Regions from separate parts of the Imbroritus primus genome, predicted to be linked through region 1. Evidence: riboswitches for the same ligand, from Rfam matches in the RefSeq annotation. Region 1 holds a riboswitch; each other region holds the start of a gene.

Evidence for each region. Region 1 has a riboswitch for thiamine pyrophosphate ahead of ACQ3C8_RS04355 (TonB-dependent siderophore receptor). Riboswitches for the same ligand answer to the same signal wherever they lie in the genome.
Region 2: another riboswitch for thiamine pyrophosphate. It lies ahead of ACQ3C8_RS00640 (FAD-dependent oxidoreductase); the one in region 1 lies ahead of ACQ3C8_RS04355 (TonB-dependent siderophore receptor).
Region 3: another riboswitch for thiamine pyrophosphate. It lies ahead of thiC (phosphomethylpyrimidine synthase ThiC); the one in region 1 lies ahead of ACQ3C8_RS04355 (TonB-dependent siderophore receptor).

What each region holds. Positions count from the first base shown of each region.
Region 1 covers NZ_OZ201293.1:955,159-962,919, reverse strand. The annotation lists gene ACQ3C8_RS04380 (sodium:proton antiporter) at 1-730, opposite strand, end outside; gene ACQ3C8_RS04375 (LutC/YkgG family protein) at 822-1,520, opposite strand; gene pncB (nicotinate phosphoribosyltransferase) at 1,629-2,834, opposite strand; gene fdxA (ferredoxin FdxA) at 3,082-3,405, shown strand; gene ACQ3C8_RS04360 (NAD(P)/FAD-dependent oxidoreductase) at 3,450-4,535, shown strand; TPP riboswitch at 4,763-4,858, shown strand; gene ACQ3C8_RS04355 (TonB-dependent siderophore receptor) at 4,930-7,137, shown strand; tRNA gene ACQ3C8_RS04350 (tRNA-Asn) at 7,202-7,277, shown strand; gene ACQ3C8_RS04345 (helix-turn-helix domain-containing protein) at 7,751-7,761, opposite strand, start outside.
Region 2 covers NZ_OZ201293.1:155,588-163,348, reverse strand. The annotation lists gene thiD (bifunctional hydroxymethylpyrimidine kinase/phosphomethylpyrimidine kinase) at 1-411, shown strand, start outside; gene ACQ3C8_RS00660 (hypothetical protein) at 507-2,330, shown strand; gene ACQ3C8_RS00655 (thiamine phosphate synthase) at 2,327-3,457, opposite strand; gene ACQ3C8_RS00650 (thiazole synthase) at 3,472-4,308, opposite strand; gene thiS (sulfur carrier protein ThiS) at 4,323-4,520, opposite strand; gene ACQ3C8_RS00640 (FAD-dependent oxidoreductase) at 4,520-5,671, opposite strand; TPP riboswitch at 5,910-6,009, opposite strand; gene ACQ3C8_RS00635 (hypothetical protein) at 6,474-7,761, shown strand, end outside.
Region 3 covers NZ_OZ201293.1:147,479-155,239, forward strand. The annotation lists gene ACQ3C8_RS00610 (lysophospholipid acyltransferase family protein) at 1-221, opposite strand, end outside; gene metK (methionine adenosyltransferase) at 486-1,667, shown strand; gene ACQ3C8_RS00620 (isovaleryl-CoA dehydrogenase) at 1,763-3,427, opposite strand; gene ACQ3C8_RS00625 (hypothetical protein) at 3,664-4,713, opposite strand; TPP riboswitch at 4,952-5,053, shown strand; gene thiC (phosphomethylpyrimidine synthase ThiC) at 5,193-7,094, shown strand; gene ACQ3C8_RS00635 (hypothetical protein) at 7,163-7,761, opposite strand, start outside.

The DNA.
Region 1 (7,761 bases):
CCTCGCCTGCCACGCGGTACAGCACCGTGTCGATGATGAAGAACAGCACCAGCAAGATCACGCACAGGAACAGCATTGGCCGGTAGAGATGTTCCATGGTCCAGAAGAAACTTACGCCTTTCAGGAAGCCGAGAAACAGGGGCGGATCGCCCAGCGGTGTCAGCGAGCCACCGGCATTGGCCACGAGGAAGATGAAGAACACCACCACATGCGTGACATGCTTGCGGTTGTCGTTGGCACGCAGCAAAGGGCGGATCAGCAGCATCGCCGCCCCCGTGGTACCCATGATGCTGGCCAACACGGTACCGAGCGTCAGGATGCCGGTGTTGAGCCCCGGTGAGCCGTGCAGGTTGCCACGGACGCAGATGCCGCCGGCCACGACGTACAACGCGCCCAGCAGGATGATGAACGGCACGTACTCGGCCAGCAGCGCATGCACCCCGTTGACCACGGCAGCGTGCGCACCGAACTGCACGGCAAACGGGATGAAGAAGGTCAGTCCCCACGCGGCGGCGATCTTGCCGAAGTGGCGGTGCCAGAAAATGGGGGCCACGAGCGGCCACAGGGCGATGGACAGCAGGATCCCGGCGAAGGGGATGGCCCAGGCCAGCGACAGTGCAGCGCCATCGAGGTCGGCAGCGCCAGCTAGCCCTGGCGCCAGGGTGCACGCGGCCACGGCACATGATTGAAGACGATGAACCCGGTGAACGGCATGCTGCGGCGCTTGCATTGGCAATAGTCTCTCCTGCACCTGGCGGTGCGTCATTCTGGTTGATTGAATTCCGGCGAATCGCGCGAACGGTGCAGCGCGCGATGTCTCGTCATGCAGCCTGCACGAGAATCACATGCACGCGATATGGCCCATGCGCACCGAGCACGAGATTCTGCTCGATATCGGCCGTGCGCGACGGCCCGCTGATGATATTCGTGGCACGCGGCAGCTGTCCCCGTTCGCTACGCATCAGCGCAAAGGCCGCCTCGAGATCCTGCACGATGCGTGTCACCGGCACGATGGCGATATGCGTTTCCGGCAGGAGCGCGGTGGAGGCCGGCGTCTCGGGCCCCGACAGTAACATCAGCGAACCGGTCTCGGCAATCGCACAGAAGCATCCAGTCACACCCACGAGGTCGCGGGCCGTGCGGTCGATCTCCACATCGCGGGCCGGCGGCCGGTTGGCGGCCTCGATACCGGCGGCCTGCCAGTCCAGCGCAGCGACTGTATCCCAGACCACGCAACGCAGCGGCAGCCCCAGGCTGCCCAGGTACCGCGCCACGGCCTGCGGTACATCAGCACGCGCCGGAATGGTCTCGAGCGTCGAGGCCATGCGCAGCGCCTGTTCGGAGAATTCCGGGACCAGACCATCCTGATGCGGACGGGTTTCGAGCGGACGTGGGCCGGCGGGATGACGTGCCAGATAATCGGCCACCGACGCGCGCTCGTTCTCCATCACTGCCTCGGGCCGGCGCTGGGCGGCACGGATGCGGGCAAGGATGTTGCGCCTGGCAGTACTGGTATCCATCTCGCCCCCTTTATCGACTTACTGCTGACTCACTGCCAAGCCGCCGCCGCGTCCCGCACAACGCTCGCTGGTCCGGCAGGCAGCCTTGCGATTATACGAGTGCAATTCCTAATATCCAGCGCCGGACGCTGACGGCGTCGGTTCGGCGGCGACCCCGAAGACCTGCCGCAGGTAGGCGAGATAGCCCGGATCGTCGCTCATGGTCTTGCCCGGCGCGTCCGAGAGCTTGGCGACCGGCTGGCCGTTGCAGCGTGTCATCTTGATGACGATCGGCAGGGCTTCGTACCCCAGATCGTTGGTCAGGTCGGTACCGATGCCGAAGGCCAGCTGGCAGCGCTCGCGAAACCGTTCGTACAGCGCGACGATGCGCGGCGCGGTCAAGCCATCGCTGAACACCAGCAGCTTGCTGCGCGCATCGATGCGGTGCGCCGCATAGTGCGCGAGCATGCGTTCGCCCCATTGCTCCGGATCTCCAGAATCGTGGCGCACGCCATCGAAGAGCTTGCAGAAATACAGGTCGAAATCGCGCAGAAAGGCATCGAAGCCCACGGTGTCCGACAGCGCGATGCCGAGGTCGCCACGATACTCATGCGCCCAGGTGTCCAGCGCAAAGACCTGCGAATCGCGCAGGCGCGGCCCCAACGCCTGGCAGGCCTGTACGTACTCGTGGGCCATCGTCCCCAGCGGGGTCATGCCATACCGGGCCGCAAGCCAGACATTGCTCGTGCCAGCGTATTGCGTGCCCAGCCGGGCGCGGGTTGCCAGCACTACCTCCTCCTGCCAGTCACGCGAAAATCGCCGGCGCGTGCCATAGTCGGCAATCTTGCAGGCCTCCTGACCGGGCTGCCCCAGCAGCGCCAGCTTGGCCGCAAGCCGGGCGCGGCCTTCGGCATAGTCAGGCTGGGGCTGGGTGCGGCGAAAGTACACCTCATTGACGATCGCCAGCACCGGCACCTCGAAGAGGATGGTGTGCAGCCACGGCCCGCGAATCCGGATGTCGAGGGCCCCGCCCCCTTCCGGCGCGGGCGCGATGTCGATGTAGCGGGTATCGAGCTGGAACAGGCGGAGAAAATCGACGAAATCTGACTTGAGGAAGCGCAGGCCCCGCAGATAGTCCAGTTCATCCTCGGTAAAGCGCAAGGTGCACAGCGCCGCAACCTCTTCCCGGATCTCGTCGGCGCACGCAGCCAGGTCCACGCCCGTCCGGCGGCAACGGAAGCGGTATTCCACATCGGCGCCAGGGAAATGATGCAGAACGACCTGCATCATCGTAAATTTATAGAGATCGGTATCCAGCAGGGATTGAATCATCATGCCGCCCATCTCCTGTCGACGCGTCCGGGTCCATGGTAGCGCATCCAGCACAATCCACGCGGTCCGGCACGCCACCAGCCGACCTACCCATTGAAAATCGCATAAAGAAATAAAAAAACTGTCTTATCGAGGCATATAGTCGCGCTATTCTTGGCAAGTGGCTGCGATACAATACGGGCTGCGCGGCAGAGCGTGCATTTGCACGGTTCGCAATCCCAATTTCACCTGATCAGTTTTTGGAAAAGTAATGACCCACGTCGTCACAGAAGCCTGCATTCGCTGCAAATACACCGACTGCGTCGATGTTTGCCCCGTCGACTGCTTCCGGGAAGGCCCGAATTTCCTGGTCATCGATCCGGACGAGTGCATCGACTGTGCGGTATGCGTGGCCGAGTGCCCGGTCAATGCGATCTATGCCGAGGAAGACGTCCCTGGCGATCAGCAGGATTTCCTCGACCTCAATGCCAAGCTGGCAAGCAGTTGGCCCTCCATTACGAAAACCAAGTCCCCTCTGCCGGATGCGGACGACTGGAAAGACGTCACCGCCAAACGGGACCAACTGGTCCAATAATTGATCCGCCGCGCGGCTCGGCCGGCGGCTTCGGAAGGAATATGATGGATATGAGCATCCCTAACTCCGTCGCGGAAACCGCTGCCAGCGGCCAGCCGCTGGAAATCGACGCGCTGATCGTCGGCGCCGGCCCCGTTGGCCTGTTCCAGGTCTTCGAACTCGGTCTGCTGGAAATCAAGGCGCACATCATCGACTCGCTCAAGAGCGTGGGCGGTCAATGCGTGGAGTTGTACCCGGACAAGCCCATCTACGATATTCCCGCCGTACCCATCTGCACCGGACAGGAGCTCACGGACAACCTGCTCAAGCAGATCGAGCCGTTCGAGCCGACCTTCCACCTTGGCCAGGAAGTCACCGTAGTCGAGCGCCGCGAAGACGGCCGTTTCTTCGTCGAAACCTCGACTGGCACACGCTTTATCACCAAGACCATTTTCATCGCCGCCGGCGTGGGTTCGTTCCAGCCGCGCACGTTGAAAGTGGAAGGCATCGACAAGTTCGATGGCCAGCAGCTGTTCTACCGCGTCAAGGATCCGAGCCGCTTCCACGGCCGCAACCTGGTGATCGTCGGCGGCGGCGACTCGGCGCTGGACTGGGCGCTCGATCTGGTCGGCAAGGCCGAATCGATCGTGCTGATCCACCGCCGCGACGGCTTCCGCGCCGCGCCTGCCTCGGTCGCCAAGATGAACGAGCTGTGCGAGAACCTGGAAATGCAGTTCCTGGTCGGTCAGATCACCGCCTATGAAGAAAAGGACGGCACGCTGACCGAAGTCAAGGTCACGGGCGCCGACGGCGTCACGCGCCGCCTGCCGCTGGATGACCTGCTGGTGTTCTTCGGCCTGTCGCCAAAACTCGGTCCGATTGCCGAATGGGGCCTCGACCTGGAGCGCAAGCAGATCAAGGTCGATACCGAAAAGTTCGAGACCAACATCCCCGGCATCTTTGCCGTGGGCGACATCAACACCTATCCGGGCAAGAAGAAGCTGATCCTGTCGGGCTTCCACGAAGCCGCGCTGGCCGCCTTCGGCGCCGCGCCCTATATCTTCCCGGAGAAGAAGATCCACATGCAGTACACGACGACGTCGCCGAAACTGCACAAGATCCTCGGCGTCGACAGCCCCGTCTTCGACTGATCCCCGGCGGAGCCCGCCGGCTCGCGACGGTACCAAACACCGCCCGCCTCGCCACCGCGAGGCGGGCGGTTTGCATTGGAGCGCCATGCATGGTGCCGGGAGGAAGTGGCTGCGTGCGTCCACTTCTGGCAACAGTCAGCCACGACGGGCAGTCAACACCCGCAACATGCCGGCGGAACCCGGTATCATAGCGGCTGCAAACGTTACCGCCGCCAAGGCGGAGCGTTCTTCCAGGCTAGGGGTCCTGCGCATGGCGCGGGTGAGAAAAACCCTTCGAACCTGATCTCGATAATGCGAGCGCAGGGAAGCTGGAACAGTATGGCCAGTCCTCCCCGGCCGACCTCACCCGCTGTTCCCGTCCTTGCGCCTACCGGCTCTGTGCCAAGGCTTGACCATGCTGTTGTTCCCCTTTCGCGCCGCCCGCCCGGCCAACCGTCCGAAGTTCCCCACCACAGTTGCAAGCCTGCTGCTGTTGCCCTTGCTGACCCCGACCGTATTGCACGCGCAGACTGAAGCCACGCTGCAGGAAGTCACGGTCTCTGGCGCACGTGAGACGGGGTACCGTGCACGCACGGCACGCGTCGCCGGGTTCGATGACGCACCGCTGCGCGACATTCCCGCCGCCGTGAGCGTGGTGACGCGCGAACGTCTTGATGACCAGCAGGCCCGCCTCCTGAGCGATGTCATCAAGAATGATGCATCGGTCGGCGAAAACTACGCACCCGTCGGCTACTACGAGAACGTCAATATCCGCGGCGTACCGCTCGATCTCGCCACCGGCTACCAGATCAACGGCATGAGCAGCGTCGGCGAACAGAACGTCATGCTAGAGAACAAGGAGCGCGTGGAGATTCTCAAGGGACTCGCCGGCTTGCAGGCCGGTGTGCTCGCACCTGCCGGCCTGGTCAACTACGTCACCAAGCGGCCTGCCGATGTACGCGACATCACCGTCGGCACCGACCAGCGCGGCAGCCGCTATGTGGCCGCCGACTTCGGCACGCGCTTTGGCAGTGCCGGCAGCGGACCGCAGCCTTTCGGCCTGCGGCTCAATCTGGTCCACGAAGACATGCATTCGTATGTCAACCATGCCGACGGGCACCGCAACGGCGGCGCCCTGGCTTTCGACTGGAACCTGACGCCGTCGACGGTGCTCCAGCTCGATGCGGAATACCAGAAACGCGCCCAGCGCTCGGTGCCCGGCTTCCAGCTGCTCGGCGGCACGGCGCTGCCGCACGATATCTCGCCCCGGCAGATGCTGAATAACCAGCCTTGGTCGCAACCGGTCACGATGGAATCGCACAATCTCAACCTGCGTCTCGACCACACCTTCTCGGATACGTGGCGTGGCGCGGTCAGTGCAAGTCGCAGCCGCGCGATCATCGACGATAACGTGGCCTTTCCCTATGGCTGCTACGCCGTGCCGAGCTGCGATCCATCCATGCCCGGCGCCACGCCCGGACAGTACTTCGCAGCCGATGGCAGCTACGATGTCTACGACTACCGGAGCCCCGGCGACAAGCGCCGCAATGACCAGTTGCAAGCCACGCTTACCGGCAACCTCGGCACGGATACGATCCGCCACGAAGTCACCTTCGGCGCCAGTGTGTTCCGCCGTACCGTCGACCTGCGCGAAGGCCTGTTCGACTGGGTCGGCAGCGACAATATCTACAATCCAACGCCACTCGTGTTCGCACCGGCCGCGCGCGAACCGGGACCATCGTACCGCGCGCTGGACAGCCGCCAGCGCGCCCTGTTCGTGCAGGACCGGATCCGCCTCGGCGGCCGTTGGCAGATCGTCGCCGGCGCGCGCCAGGTCTGGCTGAAGGAACGCACGCCGTCACAGGACACGACACGCAGCGAACTGCTGCCGCAAGCCGCCGTGATCTATCAGCCGACGGCGGCGCTGTCGTTCTACGGCAGTTACAGCAAGGGCCTCTCCCTGGGCGGACAAGCGCCGGCGTGGACCACCAATGCCTACGCCTTCCTCGCGCCCACGGTCTCACGTCAATGGGAAGCCGGCGTCCGCTACGACTGGCGCGAAGCGTTGACGCTGAGCCTCACCGCCTTCCGCCTCAGCAAGCCGTTCGAGTATGCCCAGCCCGATACCAGCGCCATGGGCAACACCTTCGTGCAGCAGGGCAGGCAGGTGCACAGCGGACTGGAACTCGCCGCCACGGGCCGCGTGACTTCCCGCCTGCAGCTGAGCGCCAGCGTCACCGCCCTGCGCGCGCGCCAGGAAGATACCGGCACGCCGGCCTTCGACGGCCAGCAGGTCATCAACGCGCCACGCTTTCGCAGTGCGCTGTTCGCCGACTACAGCATTCCCGGCGTCGAGGGTCTCGCGGTCCTGGGCGGCTGGAGCTACAGCGGCAGCAAGCACGCCACGCGCGATGGCCTCGTCGCCATTCCGGCCGTGCATCGTTTCGATGCCGGCCTGCGCTACACCACCCGCCTCGGCGCGACCCGCTCGACGTTCTACCTGATGGTGGACAACCTGCTCGACAAGCGCTACTGGAAGGATGTTGGCGAAACCCTGGGCGACGGTTACCTGCATCGGGGCGCCCCGCGTACCGTGCGGCTGTCCGCACGGTTCAGCTTTTAAGCGGATTCAGCAAAAAGGGGTTGACGACCCGGCAACCCCTGGCTATAATTTGCGTCTTCTCAGTTCCCTGATAGCTCAGTTGGTAGAGCGACGGACTGTTAATCCGCAGGTCGCAGGTTCGAGCCCTGCTCGGGGAGCCACTAGTATCAAGCAAAAAGCCCAGTCTATCCGACTGGGCTTTTTGTTTTTGGGTTGCTGTGTAGGCACCATGTAGGCATTCACGCTCAACACCCTTCCTACGATGAGCGAGCTATCCACAAGGTGGCTGGATATCTTAGCAACTCAGATGGATGGTGAGGCAAGCCGCCGGGGAAGCCACAATCCGTAGACCAGCAGCGCACTAGACGCCGGGATGGGCCCCAAGCCCCAACGCCTTATCGACAAACCACGCCCACTGTTTTTTGTTACCGAAATTCATGCTCGCCCGCCTCGCCATCCGGCTTCTGTGCCATGGTGATACAAATTAGCATGAAGAGACCCCACTGCCGCTCGCGGTCAAACAAGCGAACGTACAACCGCAGCGCTTGCGCTGCGGATGGAAAATTTGTAGTACCAAGAAGGCGACAAGGGACATTTAGGTATACAGCAACACATCTCTGCTTAACCCAAAGCATCAACCAAGCT
Region 2 (7,761 bases), 800 kb from region 1:
GTCACGCCCAACCTGATCGAAGCCGCCTGGCTGCTGGGCCGCGAGATCCACACCGAAGACCAGATGGACGCCGCCGCCGAAGCCCTGCTCCAGCTCGGCTGCCACGCCGTGCTGCTCAAGGGCGGCCACCTCGACCAGCCCATCCTCAGCGACCTGCTGCTGTGCGCCGACGGCACCCGCGAAGTCATCCGCCACCCACGCATCGCCACGCGCAACCTGCACGGTACCGGGTGCACGCTGGCGGCTGCGGTGACGGCGCATCTGGCGCGTGGCCTCGGCTTGACGGAGGCGGTGCGTGGGGGCATCGAGTATGTGACACAGGCGATTGCGGCTGGGGCCAGATGGTCGTTGGGGCGGGGGAATGGGCCGTTGGATCATGGGGCAGGAAACGCTTGTTCACTGTCGCGATGAAGCGCAATTCATAGAATGGCATGGCTCACCTTGGATAAAGGAAACCAACCATGCCAGTGAATCCTCTCCGGCGATTAGCGCGCGGATTCTCAAATATGATCGCGTCCGTCAAGGACGCCTATATGCAGGAGAAAAGTGTCGCGGCAAATAATCGCGCAACCTTCCTGCGAGAGACCCTGATCAAAAATCTCCGGGACGAAACATCGACACCAGTCCGCGTACGGTATGAATCACTGCTGCCGCGCTACGCGGACGACGGCCGGATCGAAAAACGATATCGGGGACTCTATCCGCGCCCCATGCTCACGCGCGTCGAACCGGTTCACCTGGAGAAAAAACAATGGCTGCGCGTGGCGGAGACCGAGCTGGCTAAACTGGAGGATTTTCTGGCAAAGCATCCAGTCAGGACGCCGGAGGGCGCTGCTGCGGCAGTGACGCCAGGCACGACACCACCCAACCACCATCCCGGCCCTGCCCAAACGCCTAACACCAAACGCAAGCCCGCAGTGGAACCCGCTCGGGTGATCCATCCTCCCCCCGCGCACAGCGCTCGCAAGAAATTAGCATCGGACGCAGGTCTTCGAACTGCGCGTGAGGCCGGCGGTGCAGCGCAGCCCCAACCAGCACGACAACCCAGACCGTCGAAACATCCAGAAACCCGCCCCACCGGTCAACCGCGGCAGCGCGGTGAAAAAGATCCGGCGACCGTCGAAAAGGCCTCTGCAACGACATCGCGTGCGCAGCGGTCACGCCTGGCGTCATCGCCATCCAGCGGCACGCACAAGACATCAAAAGAAGACCGACAGCGCGCCACCGAGCCATCGCCGAGCGCCCATGCCTCTCTCGCGCTTCACGCCACGGGGACAGCCGAGCCGGTCGGCACCACATCAACCCCTAGGGATCAAAGATCGCACAGACAGGCACCGAAGGGCCCGCTGCACGCACCCCGAACCTCCCGCTCCCGGCGATCGGATGCTCATTCCGGTGCGGGCTCCTCTTCTTCGTCATCCTCGCCGCGCCCCACAGCAACGAGGCCGGGAGCAGCGATCGACGCCGGCCACCCAGGCGCACCGCCGCCGAACCAGCCAATATCACCGGGACACCGTCTACCCTGGGAAGCCGACCCGAACGACGCAGACATCGCCAGGGAAATTCTCGACTGCTTCAGGCATGCTCCGGCAAGCACGCCAGCTACACCCGCTACCGCCGCAGATCCCCTGCAAATACGGGCCATCGAGACGTTCAACAGCGAGCGAGAGAAAATCATGCGGGCAGATGGCCAAAAACGTACCTCGCCCGAAAACGAGCAAAAGCTGCTCGATCTGTCCGATCAGTTGATCCCGCATCCATCCGATCCGCTCACCCTGACATTGTGGAATGGCACAACGACCAGCCTCGACAGGATCAGGCTGCCCGAGCAAGCCGACCCGTCACATCCCGCCGATGCCTCCCTCGAATTCTGCAGCCGGATCGTGTGCGCTTACGCCAACAGCGTGCTCGAAAACCTGGCGCTTGCTTACGTGAAACTGCTCACCGCGGGAACGGTTCCGGACCACCGCTTCAATCATGGCGCGGTGACTGGCATGCTCTATACGAGCAAAAATGCGATGCTTGACGCCATGTTCGAGATGGAGACCCGGATTGCCCGAGCCGCTCGGGAAGAGGGTGTGACACTTCCGGGGATTCCCCCGCTGTCGGTTCAATGGGACGAACTGTTCGAGCCCCAGATAGACGATCCCCATCATGCCGGCAGAACGGTCAACAAATTCGCGAACCTGATGCCGACCCAGGGCCTTGAACGCCCGGAAAGCGAGGTACGGCATCAGCTCCTGGCGCTGCTGGAGAGCGACAGCAGGTTAATCCAGGCAAAGGCGGACACGCTATTGCGGAAGATGCTTGTATCACTACAGCAGGGCTAACCAGCCAACGCGCGCAGCCGACGGACAGCGGCAGATAAATCCCCCGCCTCCGTCACCGCCCTCACGACCGCCACATTTCCCACCCCCGTCCGCAAGACCTCCTCCGCATTGCCCGCATCGATGCCGCCAATGGCGACGAGCGGCAATGACGGATAACTGCTGCGCACGGTCTCGACGTAGGCCTGCAGGCGCGCGAGTCCTTGCGGTGCGGTCTTGAGGGTTTTGGTAGTGGTCGGAAACACCGCACCCAGCGCCAGATAGCTCGGCTGCAGCGGTAGCACGCGCAGCATTTCGGCGAAGCCATGCGTGCTCACGCCGAGCCGCAGCCGTGCGGTGCAGATGGCGGGCAGGTCGGTGTCGGTGAGGTCTTCCTGTCCGAGGTGAATACCGTAGATGCCGCTGGCGCCATGCATGTCGAGCGCGGCGCGGTGCTGGCGGATGGCTTCCTGCCAGTGGTCGTTGATGAACAGGCGGCAAGCGCTGCCGCGTGCGGCCTGTTCGGCGCGGGCGATTTCGTCGGCCACGCGCGCCGGGTCGCCGGATTTGAAGCGCAACTGCAAGGTCGGCACGCCTAGCGGCACGAGACGTTCGATCCATACGGCGTCGGGCACGACGGCGTACAGGCCGAGTTGCTCGGGGCAGGGCGGGAAAAGGCCGGGTGCTTGCAGCGGCGCGGCGCGCAGCATCACGGCCGGAAAACGCGGCAGGTGCGTGGGCCAGGTGGTGTCGCCGACATGCCAGGCGCGTGCGAGGCATACGGCATCGTGCGGCTCGAAATCCATGTCGAGCAGGGCGCGCACCGTGTCGAGCCAAGGTTCCGACAACACCGGGTCATGCTCCGCCGAGGAAACGAACTGCCATGCGCCGAAGGGGCCATCGACATGATCGACGATCTGCCGTCGTGATCCAGCGGAGTTAAGCGTGGTCACCAGTACGGCTTCACGCGTTGTTTCGCCCGGTGTCTCGGCCGTTGTATCCGTGTCGCCATCCGCCGCCGTATGCGCCGGCGCGGATAAACGGAAGCGGACTTCCCCGGCCGGCAGGTCGACTGCCGTGATCTGCCAGCCTTGGGCACCGCGCCCGAACGATGCACCATGCCGCTCGAGCAGCGCGTGACGCAAATCCATATGCCGACTCTCCGTCAAACGTTGCTGTCCTGATGCCAAAACGGCATCCCGACCACCGGCGTGCTGGCCTGCGCCAGTTCGCGCTCCGGCATGGGCTGCGCGAGCCACGCGGCGCGGCCGGCGGCGACGGCCATGGAGAAGGCCTGCGCCATCGCGACCGGGTGCGTGGCCTGTGCCACAGCGGTGTTGAGCAGCACGCCGTCGTAGCCCCATTCCATGACTTGCGTGGCGTGCGAAGGCAGTCCGAGACCGGCATCGACGAGCAACGGCGTATCGGGCAGGCGCTCGCGCAGCAGGCGCAGCGCATATGGATTGATCGGCCCCTTGCCGGTACCGATGGGCGCGGCCCATGGCATGAGCGCCTCGCAGCCGGCATCGAGCAGGCGGCGGCAGAGCACGAGGTCCTCGGTGCAGTATGGCAACACCTTGAACCCTTCGCGGATCAACCGCTCGGCCGCGGCCGGCAGCGCCAGCGTGTCGGGCTGCAGCGTGTAGTCGTCGCCGATCAGTTCGAGCTTGATCCACGGCGTGTCGAACACTTCGCGCGCCATCATGGCGGTGGTGATCACTTCCTCGATCGAATGGCAGCCTGCGGTGTTCGGCAACACGGGCACGTTGAGTTCGCGCAGCATCTGCCAGAAGCGCTGTCCGCCTTCGCCCTCGCCAACCGCGCCTTCACGGCGCAGCGCGACGGTCAGCATGCCTGGCCGCGCGGCGCGTACTGCCTGCTCGAGCACGGCGGGCGACGGGTAGCGCGCCGTGCCGAGCAGCAGGCGCGACGCAAAGGTTTCGCCGTACAGGCGCAAGGCATCGTCGGCCAGCACGGAAGCGAGGGAGGTGTCTGAATTCATGGCAGTTCCTGCAATCAGCCGCCCGTGACGGGCTGCACGAGATCGATACGGTCACCAGCCGCGAGCACGGTGACGGCATGCGCGGCACGCGGCACGAAGGCACCGTTCACGGCGGTGGCGAAGGGCGGCTGCGCGCCGCTGTGCGCGACGGCATCGGCAAGTGTCGCGTTGTCAGGCAAAGCAAGCGCCTGACCGTTGAGTAGAACATCCATCATGCGTTTTCCAACTGTGAATCGAACGCGGTGCCGCCATACATTTCAGGCCAACGCGCCGACGCGCGCACCGCAGGTAGCGCGCCAGCGCCATCATCGAGCCAGGCTTGCGCCACAGTGCATGCCGCCTGCGTGACCGCCGGGGCGATCATGAAGCCATGCCGGTACAAGCCATTCACGCGCATGACCGGTACATCCTGCACGTGTTCGGCAATAATCTCCGGCAGATTGTGCGGCAAGGTGGGGCGGCACTGCACATTCAGTTCGAGAATACGCGCCTCGCCGAACGCGGGGTGCAGCGAATGCGCGGCCGAGAGCAGTTCGAGCGCGGAGCGCACGCTCATCGGCGACATGTCGTCGCTCTCGAGTTCGGTCGCGCCAATCACATATACGTCGCCTGGCTTGGGCGCGATGTAGATCGGGTAACGCGGATGCAGCATGCGTACCGGACGGTGCAAGCGTACGCCGGGCGCGTGGATACGCACCACCTCGCCGCGCAGACCACGCAGCGCAGGCCAGTCGCGGCGCGCGCCGAGGCCGCGGCAATCGAGCACCAGCCCGGCTTCCAGGCCGAGCCCGGGCAGCGATGACACATCGACCTCGCCGGCATGCCAGACGCAATGCACACCTTCCGCCTCCAGCGCCACACGCAGCGCATCGAGCACCATGCGGTTGTCGAGCTGGCCTTCGCCGCCGATAAACAGGCCTTGACGGAAACGGCCGGCCAGCGCCGGTTCCAGTTCGGCAATCGTGTCGCCATCGACAGCGCGCAATTGCGCCTGCACGGCATCGGCCGGCGCAACGGCGCGCACACGGCTGGCGAACATGGTGGCTTCGTTGCGGTCGCCGGCATGCCAGACGACCAGCGTACCGTCCTGCTGGAAGAACACCGGGGTGGGCAGCGTATCGATCAGCGCGCGCCACAACGGCACGCTAGCCATGCCCATCTCCACCACGCTGCGTTCGCTGATGGCGGACTCGGCCAGCGGCGCAAGCATGGCTGCGGCGATATGCGCCGCCGCGCCGCGCCCATCGGGCCCATCGCGCTCAATCAACGCCACGGTACGCCCCGCGCGCGCCAGCTGCAGCGCGCACAGGCGTCCGGCCAGGCCGGCGCCGAAGATGGCGACGTCGATGTCGGGAAGAGTCACGGAATCACCTCGCGCCCCGAGATGCACAGTACGCACGCCCCGGGCAGCACACCATATCGCATACAGTGCACGAAACGATCGGTACAAAAGGGAACAGGCAACCCTGGGGGGCGCCGGCTGTCCGGCTGGGGGGCAATCGCTGACAATCTGGTAGATCTGCGGTCATCATTCGCTCCGGCATGCGTGACATCAACAGCAATGCGCAGAGAAAGACCTTGCAGACTCGTCGGCGCCAGTACCGGCACCGTTCGAAACTTCCCACGCCGGTATGAACCGGATCGGGTGCAAAGGGTCTCTCTCAGCCATGCAGCGTGGGCACGGCACCCCTGTTTCTTCGATAGCTGTAAGGATAGCACACGCATTCGACATCGCGCGGATCACGAACCCGTTTTCGGACAAACGCAGAGTTGCGAAGATTCACATTCCCCGGACGGATGACATCATGTATTCGGCACTATGCTTGTTTTTAGTCACACCCTCATGCCGGCATCCACGCTAGCGGTTCCCTGCGGCACGCCACTCCTTGCGCTGTATGCGCACGTGACAACACGCCGGATTTCGAGGCAATGATCGAGGCCCGGTCACCCGAAGGGTCGGGCGTGAGCGAGCGAAAACCGATCGGGCGCCGCCATGCATCGCCGCTTCTCACAAGTACGCCATCATGCCCTTATCCGTATTTCACACCCCCGTCTTTTCCGCTGCCGCGCGGCAAGTCCCGCCCTCTATCCAACAATCGCGTCTTCTGGACGTTCCCGCTGAAGCGCATGCGCGCCGCCCACTGTTCATCAGCAAGGAAGCTGTCATGAACGGGAATGCGCCGCTCAATGCCTTTCCGGGCGACTATCGTCAATTGCTGAACGAACTCACCACCGTGATGCAGGACCTGGCGATGACAACCGCGCGTCAGGCAGCAATCGCCGTCAAATGGAACGCGCTTCACCAGATGCTTTTTCCCTACGGCGGCGTCATGCCGCAAGCCCTGCACGAAGAAAACGACGCCTACCGCTTTTACACCAGCGTGAAGCGCGATCTGGAGCTGATCAACAAGATTCTTAACGACGATAACGTTCATCTGGAGACGCGCCGACGCGCCGCGATCAACCTGGCGGATGAAATCGAACACTCCTGCTGGGCTGGCATGATCGGATATATCCGCGTGATTGCAGCCAGCCTGGAAGCGTGTGCCGGCGGGTTGATCGGCCGCCTCTACGCGGCGCGCGTCGATGTGATGAACCAGGTTTTTGCCGAAGCCCAGGCGGAGCAAGCGCGCCGCCAGCGGATGGGACCGGCGATGAACGTACACGTCAATTCAGCGCTGTTCAATCACTTCGCTGACCGCTATCACGTCGCCCGCATTGAAGAGAGCTATGGTAACAATCAGATGCTGCAGAGCCGGGGGCTCGATCTACCAGCACTCCAGCGGCGGCTCGATACGCTCCTCGCGCCGTCAAACCTGATTCGGTTCATCGCCGAAGATTGCCTCAATGCGGTCAAACGATGCCTGATGGAAACCTTTCCAAAAACCTCCCCGGAGACCTGGCACGACCTCGGAACCTTTAAGAAAATCGAATCCCCGCTGGAGCAGATTGCACTGGCATATGCCGGGCTGGGGACCAACGGCAGCGGGGCAATTCCAATCACCGCCCTGCTGGATTACCGCGAGGACGACTGCTTTAGGGCAGGCACCAATGTCCCGCTGGTACAGCATTACATCAGCCTGGGGCTGGAACGCCAGTCATTGCTTGATCCGCTGCGTCAACTAGTGGACAGCCCGCTCGACCCACCCGCTGTGCTCACCGCGCACATCGAACATCGTGACACCGGCCTCTGGTGTGTGCACGAAGGCTATCGCGAGATACTCGACACTGCACATCTGCGCGAGGCGCATCCGCACATCAACCCCGACATGGCAGGTGTGCGGGCGCTGCAGATCACCGACCCGGTCAGCATGCAGGCGCTTCCACCATCACAGCTAAATCACAGCCATCTGCTCGCACACTTTCTCAAAGTCATGGGGCCCGCGCGCGCGGCGGCGTATCTCAACCAGCATCGCCATGCGCTGCCAAGCGCTTTCAATACGACGCGGCATA
Region 3 (7,761 bases), 810 kb from region 1:
CGCATCCAGAAATACGGCATCTCGAACATCATGCGGCCGGCTGAACGCGCTGCTGCGTTGCGGATGGCGGGCGTGGCCTGCGGCAGGGCGCGCTGCAGGTTGTCGCGCAGCAGGCGGCTGTAACGTCCGGGCACCTGTGCGCCGAGCCAGCCGAACATGCCGCCGAGCGCCTGGAGGACGCGTAGCGGAAGTCGGGAGAGCAGCCAGAAGAGAACGGTCATGTCGGGAGCGGCGGGAATGCGGTGGGCAGCATGGGGCGAACCGGGAGCGAACCGTGCGATGGCCCTCGGGAGAGGGTCTCCCGCCTGGGGCGGGACGCCATGCAGCGTCATCGGTAAGTGCCGTATAATAACGCGATCGCCGAGTTAAATGACAACTTGCGGGGCGATTCGGGCACATGGCATGTGCATGGCCCGACAACAATTCCGCTAAAGCGTCGCCACGTTCCAGTAACGGGCACGCAGATGCCAACCTGGAGAGCAACTGTGGCAAACGATTTTCTCTTTACGTCGGAATCGGTCTCCGAAGGACACCCGGACAAGGTGGCCGACCAGATTTCCGATGCCATCCTCGACGCCATCTTTGAACAGGACCCGCGCAGCCGCGTGGCCGCGGAGACGCTGTGCAACACCGGCCTGGTGGTGCTGGCCGGCGAAATTACCACGAACGCGCATGTCGACTATATCGAAGTCGCGCGCGATACCATCAAGCGCATCGGCTACGACAATACCGAGTACGGCATCGACCACAAGGGTTGCGCGGTCATGGTCTGCTATGACAAGCAGTCCAACGACATCGCCCAGGGCGTGGACCACGCCAGCGACGACCACCTGAACACCGGTGCCGGCGACCAGGGCCTGATGTTCGGCTACGCCTGCGACGAAACGCCGGAGCTGATGCCTGCGCCTATCTATTACGCGCACCGTCTGGTGGAGCGTCAGGCACAGCTGCGCAAGGATGGCCGCCTGCCGTTCCTGCGCCCGGACGCCAAGAGCCAGGTGACGATGCGCTATGTCGATGGCAAGCCGCACAGCATCGACACCGTGGTGCTGTCCACCCAGCACCACCCCGACCAGAGCGAAACGGCGACCAAGATGAAGGCCAGCTTCATCGAGGCGGTGATTGAAGAAATCATCAAGCCGGTCCTGCCGAAGGAGTGGCTCAAGGAAACCAAGTACCTGATCAACCCGACCGGCCGCTTCGTCATCGGCGGCCCGCAGGGTGACTGCGGCCTGACCGGTCGCAAGATCATCGTCGATACCTACGGCGGCGCGTGCCCGCACGGCGGCGGTGCATTCTCGGGCAAGGATCCGACCAAGGTGGACCGTTCGGCAGCCTACGCGGCGCGCTACGTGGCCAAGAACATTGTCGCCGCCGGCCTGGCGCGCCAGTGCCAGGTGCAGGTGGCGTATGCCATTGGTGTGGCACAGCCGATGAACATCACCGTGTACACCGAAGGCACGGGCGTGATCCCGGACGACCAGATCGCCGCGCTGGTGCGCGAGCATTTCGACCTGCGTCCGAAGGGCATTATCCAGATGCTTGACCTGCTGCGTCCGATCTACCAGAAGACCGCCGCCTATGGCCACTTCGGCCGCGAGGAGCCGGAATTCACGTGGGAAGCCACCGACAAGGCCGACGCCCTGCGTGCCGCAGCCAAGCGTTGAGTGTTCCCTGGCATCTGGTTCGCAGCCTCTGCGGATCGCATCGAAACGGCAACCTGCGGGTTGCCGTTTTTTGTAGGATTGCGCGGGTGTGTCCGCTACACAGGAAAGCTGTCCTCAAGCAGCCGTTGCGCAAGCTTTGCCGGCACATTGGCGAGCGTGCCGAAGACACGTCCGTGCAGCGGCTTGAAGCGGCTGCGTACGAACAGGTCCGCAGTGGAGCGTACGCTATAGCGCACCATCAGCGCGGCCTGGGCGGTCAGCACGAGCAGTTGCGCCACGCGGCGGGCCTCGGCTTCGAGCGTGTCGGGCGGCTGTTGCAGCAGCGTCTGCAATTCCCCAAGGCGTCCGCGGATACGCGCATCCCCATCGGCCAGTGCCGCGATGCCCTGCAGCAGGCGTCCTGCGCTCTCCGGTGATTTCTGAATGGCGCGGAGCACGTCGAGGCACATGATGTTGCCCGAGCCTTCCCAGATCGAATTGACCGGCGCTTCGCGATACAGCCGCGCCAACGGGCCCTCTTCGACATAACCGTTGCCGCCCCATACTTCCATGGCTTCGCCGGTGGCCTCCACGGCGCGCTTGCAGATCCAGAACTTCGCGGCCGGCGTCATGATGCGTTTCCACGCTTCGGCTTCCGGATCGTGCGCGGCCCGTTCGAAGGTATCGGCGAGATGCATCATCAGGCGCGTGGCCGCTTCGCTTTCGAGCGCCAGGTCGAGGAGGACATTGCGCATCAGCGGCTGCTCCGCCAAACGCTTGCCGAATGCCACGCGATGGTTCGCATGGTGCAGGGTCTGCACCACGGTCTGCCGCAGGATGGCCGTACTGCCAATGACACAGTCCAGGCGCGTGTGGGTCGCCATGTCGAGAATTGTTGGAATGCCCCGGCCTTCCTCGCCGATGAGGATGCCGCTGGCGTCTTCGAACTCGACTTCGGCGCTCGCGTTCGAGCGGTTGCCGAGCTTGTCTTTCAGACGCTGCACGAAGACCGCGTTCTTGCTGCCGTCGTCACGAAAGCGCGGCACGAAAAAACATGACAGCGGGCCATCTTCGTATTCCAGCCGGGCGACGACCAGATGGGCATCGCACATCGGTGCAGAGAAGAACCATTTATGCCCGGTCAGCCGATACTCGGCACCACGGCCCCGCTGGCTGCCCGCCGCACGCGCGACGGTGGTATTGCTACGTACATCGGAGCCGCCCTGCTTCTCGGTCATGCCCATGCCGATCATCACCGCCGATTTCTGGCGCCATGGCACATCGCGCGCATCGTGCGAAGCCGACAGCAGGCGGGGCGCCAGTTCGGCGAACAGTGCGGGCTCTTTCTGCAACACCGGGATGCTGGCAAACGTCATGGTCGCGGGGCACAGCGAGCCTGCTTCGACCTGCCCCTGCAGGTAATAGCCGGCGCTGCGCGCGGCCCACGCGCCGGGACGCGGTTCGGCAAAGGGCAGTGCATGCAGTAGGTTGCCGCGCAGGATGCGCAGCAGGGCGTGCCAGCTCGGATGGAAGCTCACGCAATCGATGCGTTCGCCAATGCGGTTGTGCGTGTGGAGTTCGGGAGGGTAACGGTTGGCAAGCGTGCCCTGCGCCAGCGTCTCCGCCTCGCCCAGGCGCGTGCCCAATGCACAGAGCCTCGCTTCATACCAGGCTGCACCGTAGTGCGTCACCGCACTTTGCAGTACGTTGTCGCAGGTGTACAGGTTGTAGCCGGACAGGTCCGGCACCTGATTGAAAATGCGGTGTGTGGGTGAGGACACGCGCGTTTCTCCCGGAGCCTGTTTTGCATCTTAGCGCACACGGCGGGAAACGCGAGTGTCGAAACAATCGGGGCGTGCGTATCTAAGAATGTGCCTATGGCATTTCATGTGCGTCAAGTGGTCGATTCAGCTTGACTGGTAGTCAGGCACTTATCCGGCGCAGTGGTCAAGTGATCGGGCGCTTTTATCGCGCACCATGTTAATGGCGATGCCGACTGCCGACTTGGCTGCGACGACTAATCGAACCAGGGCGGGTCACTCCATGTGATCGTCTGGGTGGGTGGCGGCGCCGGGATGTCGATGTCATGTGTCACCGCCCCGTGTTTCCTGAGCACGTCGATCACGGCCTGGTTACCGCATTCCAGAGCGTAGTCGAGCAGACGCAGGGGGGGCTTATGTCCGTCGGAATGATTGATGTAGCCCTTGAACTCATCGAGCTTGTGAAGTTCTTCGCAGATTTCGTCGAGATAGTCTGCTTTAACCTTCTTTGAGACGAGCAGGAAGAGCGGCTTCACCTCGTCGAAGGAATTGAATGGCGACACCAGGCCACTGGTCAGCATGCGCTTGGCCGTGCCCAGGTCACCTTGGTGGACGTAGTGTTGAAAAGCTGCCTGTGTTGCCGGAATGATGACGTCTTTCATGAATCCGGCCCTTAATTCGGCGGTCAGTACCGATGCGTAGCCGGGTATCCGGCGCGGGAGTACCTGTTCCGTGACCCAGCGACCGAATGCCAGTCGATCGGTGCCTTTGAACTTGAGCCAGCCATTGGGAATGCTGCTGGTGTAGACGAACACGCGGTTGTAGTGGCAATACAAAAGTGCGGCTGCCAGTACCGGCAGCATTGCCTTGCGGATCGACTTCGAGGTTCTGCTCAGGTTTCCTGCCAGGTCACGCAGGTAGTCCTGCTCGTAGGAACCATACCTTGACCGACTGGGCCACTGGTCGAGGATCTTTTCCAGTACCACCTTGTCGCACAGCGCCGCCGTGGCGGCCTTGCGTAGCTGCGTGCGCTGTGCTTCGGTCATGCCTTCGAGCGGATCCGGTCTCGCTTTCTGCGCATGGCGACGGTCGAAGCCTACGGCACGAGCGATCTCCCGCAATCTCGATTTCAATCCAGATGTGGTCGCGGTATGGCTGTCCCGGCTTGCCGCTGCTCCTGTGCCTCTGCCAGCTTCGTTTCCAGAGGGCGCCGGGTCGGATGCATCGCCAGGTTTGGGCGCTTGCGGGTTGGTGTTGGCGGATTGTCGTGAAGCATGACTCGCTCCAAAACCCAGACGTGACAACATGCAATTCCTCTCTGTCGATATGTGAGCCTATCGTAGAGCCATGCTGCCGTACTGCGTTGGCCGTATTTGCAAACATTCGTGAGCCCGCCGGTTTTCATCGGCGATACATCCGCTGCGGCGCCTGACAGGCCTTGTGTTGTCGAGGCACATGCCCAGCCACAAAGGTCAGTGCCGGCCGTGTTTGCCTGCGCCCGTGAAACTGGCGGTTTCCCGCGCAATATGCTTTAATCATCCCTGTTGGATGAAACAGGGGTGCTGCACGCATGGGGCGTGTAGCTGAGAGAGTCCCTTCGAACCCGATCCGGTTAGTACCGGCGTGGGAAGTTTCAAGCATAACCGTCCCTCCACCTGCCGCTTGCGTCACTTGTGCTCCATACGAGCCGCCCGCGAGCCCGCGCAGGATGCCACTTCAGCCTACAGGCTGGTCATCGGTTCAGGGCCTCCGGTTTCGTCCGCCACTGCATAACCAAGGACGAGACATGACGCAATCCGCTTCCACAGCCGCCACTTCTGCTGCAACTTCCTTCGAATCGCTCGCCAGCGAGCTCGACCAGAAATTCGCCTATCCTGCTTCGTCGAAGACCTATCTCGTCGGCAGCCGTCCGGACATCCGCGTGCCGCTGCGCACCATCGTGCAGACCAACACGCGTACCGAGCAGGGCGAGTCGCCCAATCCGCCGATCCCGGTCTACGATACCTCGGGCCCTTACAGTGATCCGGACGTGCAGATCGACCTGCAGGCCGGCCTCGCGGCGCTGCGTGCGCCGTGGATCGATGCCCGCGGTGACACCGAGGTGCTGCCGGGCCTGAGTTCCGAATATGGCCGCGCCCGCGCTGCCGATCCGGCTACGGCGCATCTGCGTTTTGCACACCTGACGAATCCGCGCCGCGCCAAGGCTGGCGCCAATGTCAGCCAGATGCACTACGCGCGCCGCGGCATCATCACACCGGAAATGGAATTCGTCGCCCTGCGCGAGTCGCTGAACCTGCAGGCGCTGTACGACAAGCCCGAATACAAGGCGCTGCTGCGCCAGCATCCCGGCGATGGCCTGGGCGCCAACATTCCGCGCCGCCCGGAAGACATCACGCCGGAATTCGTGCGCCAGGAAATCGCCGCTGGCCGCGCCATCATTCCCGCCAACATCAATCACACTGAACTCGAGCCGATGATCATCGGCCGCAACTTCAGCGTGAAGATCAACGGCAACCTCGGCAACTCCGCCGTGACTTCGTCGCTCGCCGAGGAAGTCGAGAAGATGGTCTGGGCCATCCGCTGGGGCGCGGACACCATCATGGACCTGTCCACCGGCAAACACATCCATGAAACGCGCGAGTGGATCCTGCGTAATTCGCCGGTGCCGATCGGCACGGTGCCGATCTACCAGGCGCTCGACAAGGTCGGCGGCAAGGCCGAGGACCTGACGTGGGAAATGTTCCGCGACACGCTCATTGAACAGGCCGAGCAGGGCGTCGACTACTTCACCATCCACGCTGGCGTGCTGCTGCGCTACGTGCCGTTGACCGCGGACCGCGTGACCGGCATCGTGTCGCGCGGCGGTTCGATCATGGCCAAGTGGTGCCTGGCGCATCACAAGGAAAACTTCCTGTACACGCACTTCGACGAGATCTGCGAAATCATGAAGGCCTATGACGTGTCGTTTAGCCTCGGCGACGGCCTGCGTCCGGGTTGCATCGCTGATTCCAACGATGCGGCGCAGTTCGGCGAACTGCATACGCTCGGCGAGCTCACCAAAAAGGCGTGGGAGCATGACGTGCAGGTCATGATCGAAGGCCCGGGCCACGTGCCGCTGCAGCGCATCCAGGCGAACATGGACGAGGAGCTGAAGCACTGCTTCGAAGCGCCGTTCTACACGCTCGGCCCGCTCGTCACCGATATTGCACCCGGCTACGATCACATCACCAGCGGCATCGGTGCGGCCAACATCGGCTGGATGGGCACGGCCATGCTGTGCTACGTCACGCCCAAGGAACACCTCGGCCTGCCTGACAAGGAAGACGTGCGCGAAGGCATCATCACCTACCGCATCGCCGCGCACGCCGCCGATCTGGCCAAGGGCTGGCCTGGCGCGCAGCTGCGCGACAACGCCCTGTCCAAGGCGCGTTTCGAGTTCCGCTGGGAAGACCAGTTCAACCTCGGTCTCGATCCGGAAAAAGCGCGCGCCTTCCACGACGCCACGCTGCCTGCCGAAGGCGCGAAGATCGCGCACTTCTGCTCAATGTGCGGTCCCAAGTTCTGTTCGATGAAGATCACGCAGGAGGTGCGTGACTACGCCGCCTCGCTGAAGGATGGCAGCGCCGAGCAGGCCATGCAGGAAAAATCGATCGAGTTCGTCCGCCAGGGCGGCAAGATCTACTCCTGACCCACGAACGCTGTATGTTTGCGGCGATCCTGCCGCCGGATCGGTCGTCCGGCGGTACCGTCGCGCAGTTACGTGGCGCCGCGTCGGGATCTGGATGAGATTCCCCTGTCTGCTGCCACCTGAGCCTGCACCAGCGCAAGTTCATGCGGATTCAGGGTGCCAAGCGTGGCGCCCACCCGCTGCAGACTGGCCCAGTAAGGTACGTTGGATTCGGACGCGGCGTCGCGTATCGCGGTCACCCAGCGCATCGAGTTCAGGCGACGAGATACCGCGTCCGTATGTTCCGGATCCATGAGCTTGCGGAATTCGCGCCGATGCGTGCGGACATAAGCGCGAAATTCCTCAGGAGTCAGCATGGCGCGCAATGCACGGATGCCACTATTGCTGCGCTGAGCGGGACCGATTCCATGCGGCGCGAAGGCGTTCTGCCAGCCCTGTGGCAACCGCTTGAGCAGATGACTGGATTCTGTGGGCGGAATGCGCGAGAGTGTTTCCGGCGAAGGGCACTGCTCGGCGAGCAGACGCGCCACGTCCGCATGACGATGGCGCAAGGCTGACAGTAAACACGCCGCGACGAGCGGGCGTGCCTGCCGTGCGATGTCCGGTTCGGCGTGCAGCTTGTCCAGCATCTGGTTCACATATTCGGCATTTCCGCCGGACGTGGCGT